Regions from separate parts of the Vibrio sp. QJM3NY_15 genome, predicted to be linked through region 3. Evidence: predicted binding sites of a transcription regulator. Region 3 holds the regulator's gene; each other region holds the start of a gene.

Evidence for each region. Region 3 encodes CRP, which controls carbon source genes, mostly activating them, when cyclic AMP is high. Its sites were predicted from a motif close to TGTGANNNNNNTCACA; they were not measured.
Region 1: the regulator CRP is predicted to act here: its motif matches at 2,293-2,308, upstream of pyrG (CTP synthase).
Region 2: the regulator CRP is predicted to act here: its motif matches at 2,191-2,206, upstream of AC3CKG_RS21010 (glycogen/starch/alpha-glucan phosphorylase).

What each region holds. Positions count from the first base shown of each region.
Region 1 covers NZ_CM173517.1:3,124,033-3,128,326, reverse strand. Annotated here, with positions in the region: gene relA (GTP diphosphokinase) at 1-1,182, shown strand, start outside; gene mazG (nucleoside triphosphate pyrophosphohydrolase) at 1,445-2,260, shown strand; gene pyrG (CTP synthase) at 2,393-4,033, shown strand; gene eno (phosphopyruvate hydratase) at 4,115-4,294, shown strand, end outside.
Region 2 covers NZ_CM173518.1:1,032,602-1,036,895, reverse strand. Annotated here, with positions in the region: gene AC3CKG_RS21010 (glycogen/starch/alpha-glucan phosphorylase) at 1-2,011, opposite strand, end outside; gene malT (HTH-type transcriptional regulator MalT) at 2,579-4,294, shown strand, end outside.
Region 3 covers NZ_CM173517.1:3,308,495-3,312,788, forward strand. Annotated here, with positions in the region: gene AC3CKG_RS14935 (hydrolase) at 1-896, shown strand, start outside; gene AC3CKG_RS14940 (YheU family protein) at 1,006-1,218, shown strand; gene AC3CKG_RS14945 (phosphoribulokinase) at 1,296-2,165, shown strand; gene crp (cAMP-activated global transcriptional regulator CRP) at 2,407-3,039, shown strand; gene AC3CKG_RS14955 (2-oxoadipate dioxygenase/decarboxylase family protein) at 3,258-4,049, opposite strand.

The DNA.
Region 1 (4,294 bases), 180 kb from region 3:
GGCGTTGCTGCGCACTGGAAATACAAAGAAGGTGCATCTAGCGGCGTACGCAGTGGCTACGATGAGAAAATCACTTGGTTGCGTAAGCTTATCGACTGGCAAGAAGAGATGTCGGATTCTGGCGAAATGCTGGATGAAGTACGTAGCCAAGTCTTTGATGATCGTGTCTATGCCTTTACACCTCGCGGTGATGTGGTCGATTTACCAATGGGTGCAACACCGTTGGACTTTGCTTACCACATCCACTCGATGGTTGGACACCGTTGTATCGGTGCCAAAGTCGCAGGTCGAATCGTTCCGTTTACTCATAAATTGGCGATGGGTGATCAAGTTGAGATCATCACTCAAAAAGAACCGAATCCATCACGCGATTGGTTGAATCCGACGACAGGCTTTGTTCATTCAAGTCGAGCTCGAGCAAAAATTAACGCTTGGTTCCGCGCTCAGAGTCGTGAGAAAAACCTCGAAGCTGGACGAGATATCTTAGAAGTCGAGCTAGGCAGAGTCGGCGCCACACTGAAAGATGCTGAGCAATACGCGCTGAAACGATTCAACGTCAACACTCCAGATGAATTGTATGCGGGTATTGGTAGTGGCGATTTGCGTATCAACCAAGTCGTTAATCACATCAATGCTTTGGTCAATAAACCAACGGCGGAAGAAGAAGATAAGAAAGCGCTAGAGAAGCTGCTTGAGTCTGACAATAAGCCAGCGCATCAGAGTCGTCCGAAAAAGGATGCTGTCGTTGTTGAAGGTGTCGATAACTTAATGACCCACTTGGCTCGTTGTTGTCAGCCTATCCCGGGCGATGTGATCAAAGGTTACATTACTCAAGGGCGTGGTATCTCAGTACACCGCAGCGATTGTGAACAGTTAAGTGAACTTAACCTGCATGCTCCCGAACGTATCATCGATACTGTCTGGGGCGATGGTTTTGTAGGCTCGTATATTTTAACACTGCGTGTAGAGGCGCTAGAACGTACCGGCTTGTTGAAAGACATCACATCCCTGTTCTTAAACGAAAAAGTCAGTGTGACGACAATGAAGAGCCGTATTGACTATAAACGTCAGCTATCGGTGATGGATTTCGATTTGGAAGTGACCAACATTGAAATTCTGAGTCGAGTGACCAGCCGAGTAGAACAAATCAAAGATGTCATGTCGGTTAAACGCCTAGGCTAACTTTCACGTTGCATTAGTCACTTTTACTGCGTTAACTGCGCTTTCTTGTTCCATCACATAGGCGAGCTATGCTCAGGAATCACGAAAGCTTGTTGCCTTGTTAAAGTAACAACTGCTTAGTGAAAGATGCGCAATTTAGAGAATTAGACAGTATCAACAAAGGTGAGTGGTTTTGGCTACTCACCTTTTTTAGTTCTAGTACCTTTTAGTTTTAGTGAAGCTTTAAATTTAAAAATCAAAGACAGTGAATAGGAAGAAAACGATGAATCACCCGATTGAACAACTTGAACAGATTATGACTAAGCTGCGCGATCCAGAAGGTGGCTGTCCTTGGGATTTGAAACAAAATTTTGAAACAATTGTGCCGCATACTATCGAAGAGACCTACGAGGTGGTGGACGCGATTCACAACAAAGATTGGCCGAATCTACAAGAAGAGTTGGGCGACCTGTTGTTTCAGGTGATCTTCTACAGTCAATTAGCAAAAGAGCAGGGCTTGTTTGAGTTCTCTGATGTGGTCGACGGTATCAATGAGAAGCTGACGCGCCGTCATCCACACGTATTTTCTGATACAGAGTTTGCTAGTGATGAAGAAATTAACGCCAACTGGGAAGCTGAAAAAGCCAAAGAGAAAGCACAGGCAGGCAAAACTCAAGAAAGTATTCTAGACTCAATACCAAACTCTCTACCTGCACTTTCGCGTGCTACAAAAATTCAAAAGCAAGTCGCGAAATTTGGCTTTGATTGGGACTCTATTGGCCCAGTCGCCGACAAGGTTTTAGAAGAAGTTGATGAGGTGCTAGAAGAAGCGCTTCAAGTAACGCCAAATGAAGATTTAGTTGAAGAAGAACTGGGTGATTTGTTGTTTGCTACCGTCAATTTAGTGCGACATTTGGGTAAAAATCCAGAAACGGCTCTCAATAAAGCCAATCTGAAATTCTCACGCCGCTTTAAAGGTGTGGAACAAAAAGTTCATCAGCAAGATAAAATTTTGACCGACTTTTCTCTACAACAGCTTGATTCCATGTGGGATGAAGTCAAAGTGGCGGAGAAAAGATCATCAAAGCTTTTATCATGAATTGATTTGAAGCAAAAAATAAAAAATTGCAGTGTGATAGATTTCACGTTGTGGCGATAAGGGGCTTCTGGTATATTTTCATCCCGTCCAGAAGTAATCCATTTCCCTCATTCAACCAATTTCAGGTTAAACATGACGACAAATTACATTTTTGTTACTGGCGGGGTTGTATCCTCTCTAGGTAAAGGTATTGCAGCAGCATCTCTTGCGGCTATTTTAGAAGCTCGTGGTCTTAAAGTGACTATGATGAAGCTTGACCCTTACATCAACGTTGATCCAGGCACTATGAGCCCAACTCAACACGGTGAAGTGTTCGTTACGGAAGATGGCGCTGAAACAGACCTTGACCTTGGTCACTATGAGCGATTCATTCGCACCAAGATGACTAAGCGTAACAACTTCACAGCAGGTCGTGTTTATGCTGACGTTCTACGTAATGAACGTCGTGGTGACTACCTAGGTGCAACAATCCAGGTTATCCCTCACATCACTAACTCTATCAAAGAACGCGTAATCTCTGGTGCTAAAGGCCACGATATCGCGCTTGTTGAAGTTGGTGGTACTGTAGGTGATATTGAATCTCTACCATTCATGGAAGCGATTCGTCAGTTAGCAGTAGAACTAGGCCGTGAACGCGCAATGTTCATGCACCTTACTCTAGTGCCATACCTAGCAGCAGCGGGTGAAGTGAAAACTAAGCCAACGCAACACTCTGTAAAAGAGCTACTGTCTATTGGTATTCAACCTGACATCCTAGTTTGTCGTTCAGATCGTGTTATCCCAGCAAACGAACGTAAGAAAATTGCTCTTTTCTGTAATGTACAAGAAAAAGCAGTTATCTCTATGAAAGACGTAGATTCAATCTACAAGATCCCACAGTTAATCCGTGCACAAGGCATTGATGATCTTGTATGTACGCGTTTTGGTATCAATGCACCAGAAGCTGATCTGTCTGAGTGGGAACAAGTAATTTACGAAGAAGCTAACCCTACGGGTGAAGTGACGATTGGTATGGTTGGTAAGTACATTGAACTGCCTGACGCATACAAATCAGTAAATGAAGCGCTGAAACACGCAGGCTTGAAAAACCGCCTAAGTGTCACAATTAAATATGTAGATTCACAAGATGTTGAATCTAAAGGCACAGAAATTCTACAAGGCCTAGATGCAATCCTAGTTCCTGGTGGCTTTGGCGACCGTGGTGTTGAAGGTAAGATCCTTGCTGCACAATACGCTCGTGAAAACAAAGTACCTTACTTAGGTATCTGTCTAGGTATGCAAGTTGCTCTTATTGAGTACGCTCGTAACGTTGCGAAGATGGAAGGTGCACACTCTTCTGAATTCTGCAAAGAAACTAAATACCCTGTTGTTGGCCTAATCACTGAGTGGATTGACGGCGAAGGTAAAGTTGAAGAGCGTACTGAGAAATCAGACCTAGGCGGCACAATGCGTCTTGGTTCACAGCTTTGTCACCTAGCGAAAGGGACGAAAGCTTACGAATTATACGGTAGCGCGACGATCCATGAACGTCACCGTCACCGTTACGAAGTGAACAACAATCTTCGTCCACAAATCGAAAAAGCGGGCCTAAAAGTATCGGGTCTGTCTGCGGACAAGAAACTGGTTGAAGTTATTGAGAACCCGAACCACCCATGGTTTGTTGCTGCTCAGTTCCACCCAGAGTTCACTTCAACACCTCGCGATGGTCACCCATTGTTTGCAGGTTTCGTTAAAGCGGCTGGCGAATTCCAGCGCGGCGAATTAGAAAAGTAAAAAGGAATCCAGGTAGCTGCGTAAGTTGTGCTGCTACCTTTAAATTTGACATTTATATATTCAACGAGAAGGAAACATTCAATGTCTAAGATCGTTAAAGTTCTAGGTCGTGAAATCATCGATTCACGTGGTAACCCAACTGTAGAAGCTGAAGTACACCTAGAAGGCGGTTTCGTAGGTATGGCTGCTGCTCCATCTGGCGCATCTACTGGTTCTCGCGAAGCTCTTGAGCTACGTGACGGCGACAAATCACGTTTCCTA
Region 2 (4,294 bases), on a different replicon from region 3:
GAGCGCCGTTTAGAGCCATCTTCATGTTGCCCGTACCCGATGCTTCTTTACCAGCCAGTGAGATTTGCTGAGAAACGTCTGCTGCAGGGATGATGATTTCAGCCATGCTTACACGGTAGTCAGGGATGAATACCACTTTCAGCTTGTTACCGATGCGAGGGTCGTTGTTGATCTTCTCTGCAATCTTGTTAACCGCGAAGATGATTTCTTTTGCTAGGTGGTAACCCGGTGCTGCTTTCGCTGCGAAGAAACATACGCGTGGCTCACACTCGAAACCAGGTTCATTAAGAATACGGTGGTACAGAGATAGAATGTGTAGCAAATCTAGGTGTTGACGCTTGTATTCGTGTAGACGCTTGATTTGCACGTCGAAGATAGCGTTCGTATCTAGCTCGATACCCATGTTCTCTTGAACCCAATCAGCAAGGCGCTGTTTGTTTTCTTTCTTAACAGCCATGAATTCTTTTTGGAATTTCGCGTCTGTTGCAAACTTAGCGATGCCTTCAAGCTGCTCAAGTTTTGCTGGCCACTCAGTACCGATCTTGCCAGTGATTAGCGTAGATAGACCTGGGTTACAGAACTTCAACCAACGACGTGGCGTGATGCCGTTCGTTACGTTAGTCAATTTGCCTGGGAAGATTTCGTTGAACTCAGGGAACAAGTCTTTCTTAACCAGTTGAGAGTGAAGTGCAGCTACACCGTTTACTTTGTAAGAACCAATCACACATAGGTTTGCCATGCGAACCATACGGTGGAAACCTTCTTGGATGATAGAAAGCTTAGCTTGCTTCTCACCGTCACCAGGCCACATCTTGCGAACTTCTTGCATGAAGCGGTGGTTGATTTCAAAAATGATTTCCATGTGACGTGGAAGAAGACGGTTGATCAAAGATTCAGACCAAGTCTCTAGTGCTTCAGGAAGTAGCGTGTGGTTCGTGTATGCGAACGTATGAGCACTGATTTCCCATGCTTGATCCCAAGATAGACCTTTCTCGTCGATTAAGATGCGCATTAGCTCAGGAATCGCAATCGTTGGGTGCGTATCGTTAAGCTGAATCGTTTCTTGTTTAGGCAGATCTTCTAGAGAGAAACCTGCTGCCTCGTGACGACGTAGAATATCGCGAACAGACGCTGCTGAGTGGAAGTACTGCTGCATTAGGCGCAGTGTCTTACCTTTCTCGTGGTTGTCATTCGGGTAAAGTACTTTAGTGATGTTACCTGCATCGATTAGCGAGTGTTGCGCTTCAAAGTAATCACCGTTGTTGAAGCTTGCTAGTGAGAATGGTGCAATTGCCTGACATTCCCAAAGACGCAGCGGATAAACCGTGTTTGACTCGTAACCTACGATTGGTAGATCCCAAGGCATTGCTTTTACTTCCATACCTGGAACCCAAGTACGAACTTCTTTACCGTCGATGTATTCAACTTCTACATGACCGTAAAAACCAATGTGTTGTGCTAGTTCTGGACGAGCAACTTCCCATGGGTAACCCTCAACACCGCGCCACGCGTCTGGTGCTTCTTGTTGGCGACCGTCTTGGAAAGACTGTTTGAATAGACCGTATTCGTAGTGAAGACCGTAACCTACTGTTGGGTATTCTTGAGCGGCACAAGAATCCATGAAACAAGCAGCAAGACGACCAAGACCACCATTACCTAGTGATGGGTCGCGTTCTTCTTCTAGAAGGTCTGTTAGGTTTTGACCTAGCTCTTCCATTGCATGAGTGATCTCTTCGTATAGACCCATGCTGATTAGGTTGTTACCTGTAAGACGACCAATCAAAAACTCTAATGAAAGGTAGTTAACGCTTTTCGCGTTTTTAATTTTTTCATCGTTTTCAGTTTCTAGCAGGTCGAATGTTGTGAGTTCTGCTAATGCGCGACCCATTGCTAGGTACCATGCGCGGCTATCCGCGTTTTCAATCGTTGTTGCGTAGGTTGCAGATAAATGCTTCTTAACGCTTTCTTGGAACGACACTTTATCGAAAGTTTTTTGCTGAGTTGGTTTCATTTCAGAAATCTCGCTTTTAATAGTTCTAATTCATCTGTGACATATCGTGCATGGTCACCATTAACTAAACATCCTCCCGCCCGTACGACTAACTAGGAGTAGATGAGAGGGCGTAGGGGGCGTACCGACATAGGGTTAGTGATCTGACTCTCATGTTCTGAATGAGAACAAAAACTTGGAGTGACTGGGATCACAAGCTCCCGTTCGATAACTTAACTTCAAATGATGTGACTTTTATTTAACCCATTTGAAGTCATTGCCAAATCTGAGTTTCAGATCACGAAAATATTTTCTGCCTCTCATCTTTTGCAGAGAAACATGTGTAGGTAAGGACAAAGTCACATTCACAAACCACCCCGCAAGGTGAGCAAAGTCACAAATAAAGGGCGTAGAACACTAAAAACATGCAGGAGTGCAAGGTTTCTGAGGAGGATCATAGTCGGTAACGTTTTGCTTCACGTAATATGAGTAAAGACTTAAGTAATCAGGCTAATATCATAGGACTGTACTCAACGATAGATTGAGATATTCCAGAACATAGCCACGGAATAGGTGTAAAACTTCGACATGTGGATCCCTTCGAAACTGACTCGTCCCGGCCGCTTACACAATGCAATCCTGCGACCTAGAGTTCTCGATCTGCTTCAGAATGCAGATTGCTACAAGCTCGTACTGTTCCGCTCTCCTGCGGGTTATGGCAAGACCACTATGGCTGCGCAATGGCTGGTAGATAAACCCAATGTGGGTTGGTACAGCATTGACGATAGTGACAATGATGCCTTTCGCTATATCAACTACTTACTTCAATCACTTAACAAAGCGACTCAAAATGCCTGTCCTAATGCCCAAAAACTGGCAGAAAAGCGACAGTTTTCATCACTGCATTCTTTGTTAAGCGAAGTGTTCGCCGAAATGTCTGAATTCCACCAGGAATGTTTCCTTGTGCTGGATGACTACCACTTAGTTAATAACGATGACATTCACGAGGCGATGCGCTTTTTCCTCAAGCACATGCCCGACAATCTAACGCTTGTTGTGACTAGCCGTGGGACACCACCACTTGGTACCGCAAACCTTCGCGTTCGTGATTTGATGATTGAAATTGGCAACGACTCTCTGGCTTTTGATACTGAAGAGACGACGCGTTTCTTCAATCAACGTGTCGCTGATGGCGTAGATGACACCACCGCTGGCAGTATCTGTACTTATGTTGAGGGGTGGCCTTCGGCGTTACAACTTATTGCCCTTCAAGCTCAACATCAAAAACGCACGCTGGCGCAATCGGCAGAATCTTTCTCTCACTTTAACCATGCCCACCTTTGGGATTACTTGGTTGAAGAAGTATTCGACCTACTGGATAAAGAAACCCGACAATTCTTGATGCAGTGTTCAGTGCTTGACCATTTCAATGACGAATTAGTCTGCGCGCTTACACAGCGTGAAGACGCGCTCGGTATGATCGAATCACTCAACCGATTTGGTCTATTTATCTACCCTCTTGAAGGCGAGAAGAACTGGTACCGATTCCACAATCTGTTCGGTGAATTCCTTGCCCACGAGCGCCAAGCTCGAATTCCACAACAAGAAGCCGAGTTGCACAGAAGTGCCGCTAAAGCGTGGATCAAACAGAAAACGCCTCACCAAGCACTGCGACATGCACAACGTGCAGAAGATCCAGAGCTGATCATTCAAATTCTGACGGAACACGGTTGGCCGATGTTCAACCAGGGTGAGTTATCTTCGTTAGAGATGGCGATCAAACAGCTAACCACGGATCAGCTATACAGTGAGCCGAAGCTATCTATGCTACGCGCTTGGCTGGCACAAAGTCAGCATCGCTATGATCAAGTGGGCACTCTTTTAGAAGAAGCGGAAACTCAGTATCAAGCTCGAAACATCGAACTGGATACTCAGCAGCAAGGTCAATACAACGCCCTGCGTGCGCAAGTTGCTATTAACAGCAATGAGCCTGAAAAAGCATTGGAATTAGCCGAGCTTTCACTAAGCCAGTTGAACACGACCGTTTATCGTAGCCGTATTGTTGCGACCTCTGTTGTTGGTGAAGTGAACCACGTAATGGGTAACCTGAGCCGTGCTCTGCCGATGATGCAACAAACGGAAAAACTGGCTCGCCAGTATCAGGTTTACCATCAAGCACTGTGGGCAATTCTGCAACAAAGCGAAATCCTGATTGCCCAAGGCTATGTTCAAGCGGCCTTTGAGCTACAAGACAGCGCGTTCAAATTGATTGAAGAACACCAGCTGCAATACGTGCCCCTGCAT
Region 3 (4,294 bases):
ATGATGACAGCTCCTCTAGTGATAACTCGACTAATGACAATCCACGCAGTGACAAACCAAGCAGTGACAAACAAAGCTCCGACAAACAAAGCAACAAACCCATCTTCATCCTATTCCATGGATTAGAGGGCAGCTTTGAGAGCCCATACGCCAATGGATTGATGAACGCGTTTGCTAAGGATGGTTGGTTGTCCGTGATGATGCACTTCAGAGGTTGCAGCGGAAAGCCGAATCGCTTAGCTCGTGCTTACCACTCTGGAGAGGTCGAAGATGCTCGCTTCTTTTTAAGGCATCTGCATTCAAGGTTTCCCAATAACCCTAAGGTTGCAGTTGGGATATCGCTAGGCGGCAACATGTTGGCTAATTATCTCGCCGACTACGCAGATGATCCGTTAATCTCAGCGGCGACGATTGTTTCAGCCCCCTTTGACCTTGCTTGTTGTTCAAGTCGTATTGAACAAGGCTTCTCCAAACTCTATAAAAAGTACCTGCTCAATTCTTTGAAATCGAATGCATTGAAGAAACATAAACTGCTGCAAGAGAAGATTGGCATCTCAGCGGAAAGCATTAAGAAGATCGATAAGCTGTATGAGTTTGATGAGCGAATTACTGCGCCTTTGCACGGCTTCAAGAATGCACAAGATTACTATGCTCAATGCTCTGCCTTACCGAAGTTGAATCGGATTAAGCTACCCACACAGATCATTCATGCGAAAGATGACCCTTTCATGACCGATGATGTGATTCCAAAATTCGTTCTACCTGACAACATCGACTATCGTCTGTTTCAAAAAGGCGGCCATGTGGGGTTCATTACTGGTAGTACGCTCAAACCAAGGTTTTGGTTAGAAGAAGCATTACCCGCTTACTATGAAAGTATTCAAGATTCGGCATAATGGCCGAGCCTTTTAAGGGCTGAGTGATAGGCGTCGCTAGACACACTAATCAACACATCAATAAACCTATTTATGAACATATCCATGAACATAAAAGAGAGAAGTATTTATGATCATCCCATGGCAAGACATCGCACCAGAAACGCTAGAAAACCTCATTAAAGAATTCGTGCTACGTGAAGGCACAGACTACGGTGACGTAGAGGTTTCACTGCAAAACAAGATTGACCAAGTGAAACATCAATTAGCCTCAAAGGAAGTCAGTATCGTGTTTTCTGAGCTGCATGAAACCGTTGATATTCAAGTCACAAAACGCTTCTAAGCTGCGCTCATAAAGGAGCCGTGTTATAGTGGTAAACGATTGCTAACAAGTAAGTTACTCAAAAGACAAGGGTTGTCATGTCCGCTAAACATCCAATTATTGCGGTGACGGGTTCATCTGGAGCCGGCACCACCACTACCTCAGAAGCCTTCCGTAAAATGTTCAATATGATGGACGTGAAGGCAGCTTGGGTTGAAGGGGATAGTTTCCATCGCTTCACTCGACCAGAGATGGATGTCGAGATCCGTAAGGCGCGCGAGCAAGGTAAGCACATCAGCTACTTTGGTCCACAAGCTAACGATTTTGGCGCATTAGAAGAGTTCTTCCGCCAATACGGAAATGAAGGCACGGGTAAAGTCCGTAGCTATCTACATACCTTCGATGAAGCCGTTCCTTACAACCAAATGCCCGGCACCTTTACGCCATGGCAAGAGATCCCTGAAAACTCGGATGTGATGTTCTACGAAGGCCTTCATGGTGGCGTAGTCGATGGCGACATTAACGTCTCGCAACATGTCGATCTGCTTATCGGCATGGTACCGATCGTAAACTTGGAGTGGATCCAGAAATTCGTTCGTGACACACGCGATCGTGGGCACTCTCGCGAAGCGGTGATGGATTCTATTGTTCGCTCAATGGATGATTACCTTAACTACATTACCCCGCAGTTTTCGCGTACTCATATCAACTTTCAGCGTGTACCTACCGTAGATACATCGAATCCACTGAACGCCAAAGGGATTCCAAGTTTAGACGAAAGCTTCGTAGTTATACGTTTGCGCGGCATCAAAAACGTCGATTTTCCTTACCTTTTGGCTATGATTGATGGCTCATTTATGTCACGTCATAACACGCTTGTGGTGCCAGGAGGCAAGATGAGTTTTGCTATGGAGCTCATTGTAAGGCCAATTCTACAACAACTAATCGAAACCGGAAAAATAGGTTAACAAAACGACATTCTGGTTGATTACTTTTCATACCGTGATCATGTGCACAATTTTGCGTAAAAAATCGTAGCTTGGTCACGATTAAAATCAAGAAATAGTACCTGAAAAAGGATACTATTCTTAAACGAAACACAAGATAGCTTGCAGCACTCAACGAGTGCTCTTATCCTAACTGAGTCAATTCAGGCTTAGCTAAAATACGGAAAGCGGCAAGCATACCCTGCAGAGGAAGTGAGATATTATGGTTCTAGGTAAACCTCAAACCGATCCAACATTAGAGTGGTTCCTTTCACACTGTCATATTCATAAGTACCCTTCAAAAAGTACTTTGATTCATGCTGGTGAAAAGGCAGAAACCTTGTACTACATCGTTAAAGGTTCTGTGGCTGTTCTTATCAAAGACGAAGAAGGTAAGGAAATGATTCTTTCTTACCTAAACCAAGGCGACTTCATCGGTGAACTTGGACTTTTCGAAGAAGACCAAGAGCGTACTGCGTGGGTTCGTGCTAAATCTCCTTGTGAAGTAGCTGAAATTTCTTTCAAGAAATTCCGTCAACTTATCCAAGTGAACCCAGATATCCTGATGCGCCTTTCAGCGCAAATGGCAAACCGTCTACAAGTAACTAGCCAAAAGGTTGGTGACTTAGCGTTCCTTGACGTAACAGGTCGTATCGCTCAAACGCTACTAAACCTAGCGAAACAGCCAGATGCAATGACTCACCCTGATGGCATGCAAATCAAGATCACTCGTCAAGAGATTGGCCAGATCGTTGGTTGTTCTCGTGAGACCGTAGGTCGTATCTTGAAGATGCTTGAAGAGCAGAACCTAATTTCTGCACACGGTAAGACTATCGTGGTATACGGCACTCGTTAATCTCGATTAACTGAGCCAAAAATTTGAAAGCCACCAAATGCAAATTTGGTGGCTTTTTTGTTTTCTAGAGATCTAGAGAGCAGATGCGAGATGCGAGATGCGAGATGCGAGATGCGAGATGCGAGATGCGAATAGAGCACCTACCGCGTCCCAGCGCAAACACTCTCGATGCGAAGCGCACCCGCACCTCGAGGGCAAAGCCCGTGCTCGTATCTTCTTTAACCGTTGGTGCTTTCAAAGATTTTGTCAGCAGATGCCGCGACAAATCCGGTATAAAGATCACCATTGGCCATCGCATAACGCTTAGCGAACTCATAGAAGCCCCCAGGAATCATCTCATTGCCTTCAACAAATGAAACTGGGACTTTATCTGCCATTGTTGATGATTGCTCTAATAAGACCTCTGGAGAGCCTTTCACCTCGCCGCCAGATGCATTGATAGTGAATCCTGATTCGCTCAGGTAATCATTTACTGCCTGAACTTCATCAAAAGCGTCAAGTTGATTAACGCTCACCGTAAAGTGGTTTGCACCGTAACCATGAGCTGCGAGCCAAGAAGCGTATTCACTCTCTTTTGCTAGCACTTGGAAATCTGCGAAGCTCAAATCCCAAAGACGACCACCAAACAAGAATTCATGACCTTGAAGCTTACTTGCGTCAACTTGCTCAACCAACTTAGCAACGATCTGTTGTAAGCCACTTGAACACTCTTCTACCTTCAACTCACTAATGAACACTTTTGGTTGGTTTGGATCTGGGTGCTCGTAGTGCTTAGCCACTAGCTTCTTGCTCTCAAATAAGTAATCACCACACGCCTTGTAACCTAACTCAAGGAAAGGTTTAGCCAATGTTTCAATACCTAGCGGTGCAACATTGAAAGTACGCAGTGCAATGTGATCATTAATCAGAGCTTCGTCTTCTTTCAGCAAGTGATGCACTTTCTCAGCCGATGGACAAAGCCTGTGAATGTAATCGTCCCATAGTGATTTAAAGAGTAGATCGGGCGTCATGGTGACTCCTTGTCAGAGGTTCTAGCAAGCTAGTAATTTGGATTAGAAAGGGAGAGGCTGGACATAGAGTCAGCAGCCATCAGCCTGTGACATACTTGTTCTATTATTATCTACCGTCCAATCGAGGTGTCGGACGTGGGTGAAAAGAGGAAGCGATAACACCGCTTCCTTATTACACAATCAATCAATGAATCTGTTATTCATGAACTTAGAGCTCATAAGCTTATGATTCATCAAGTTATAGC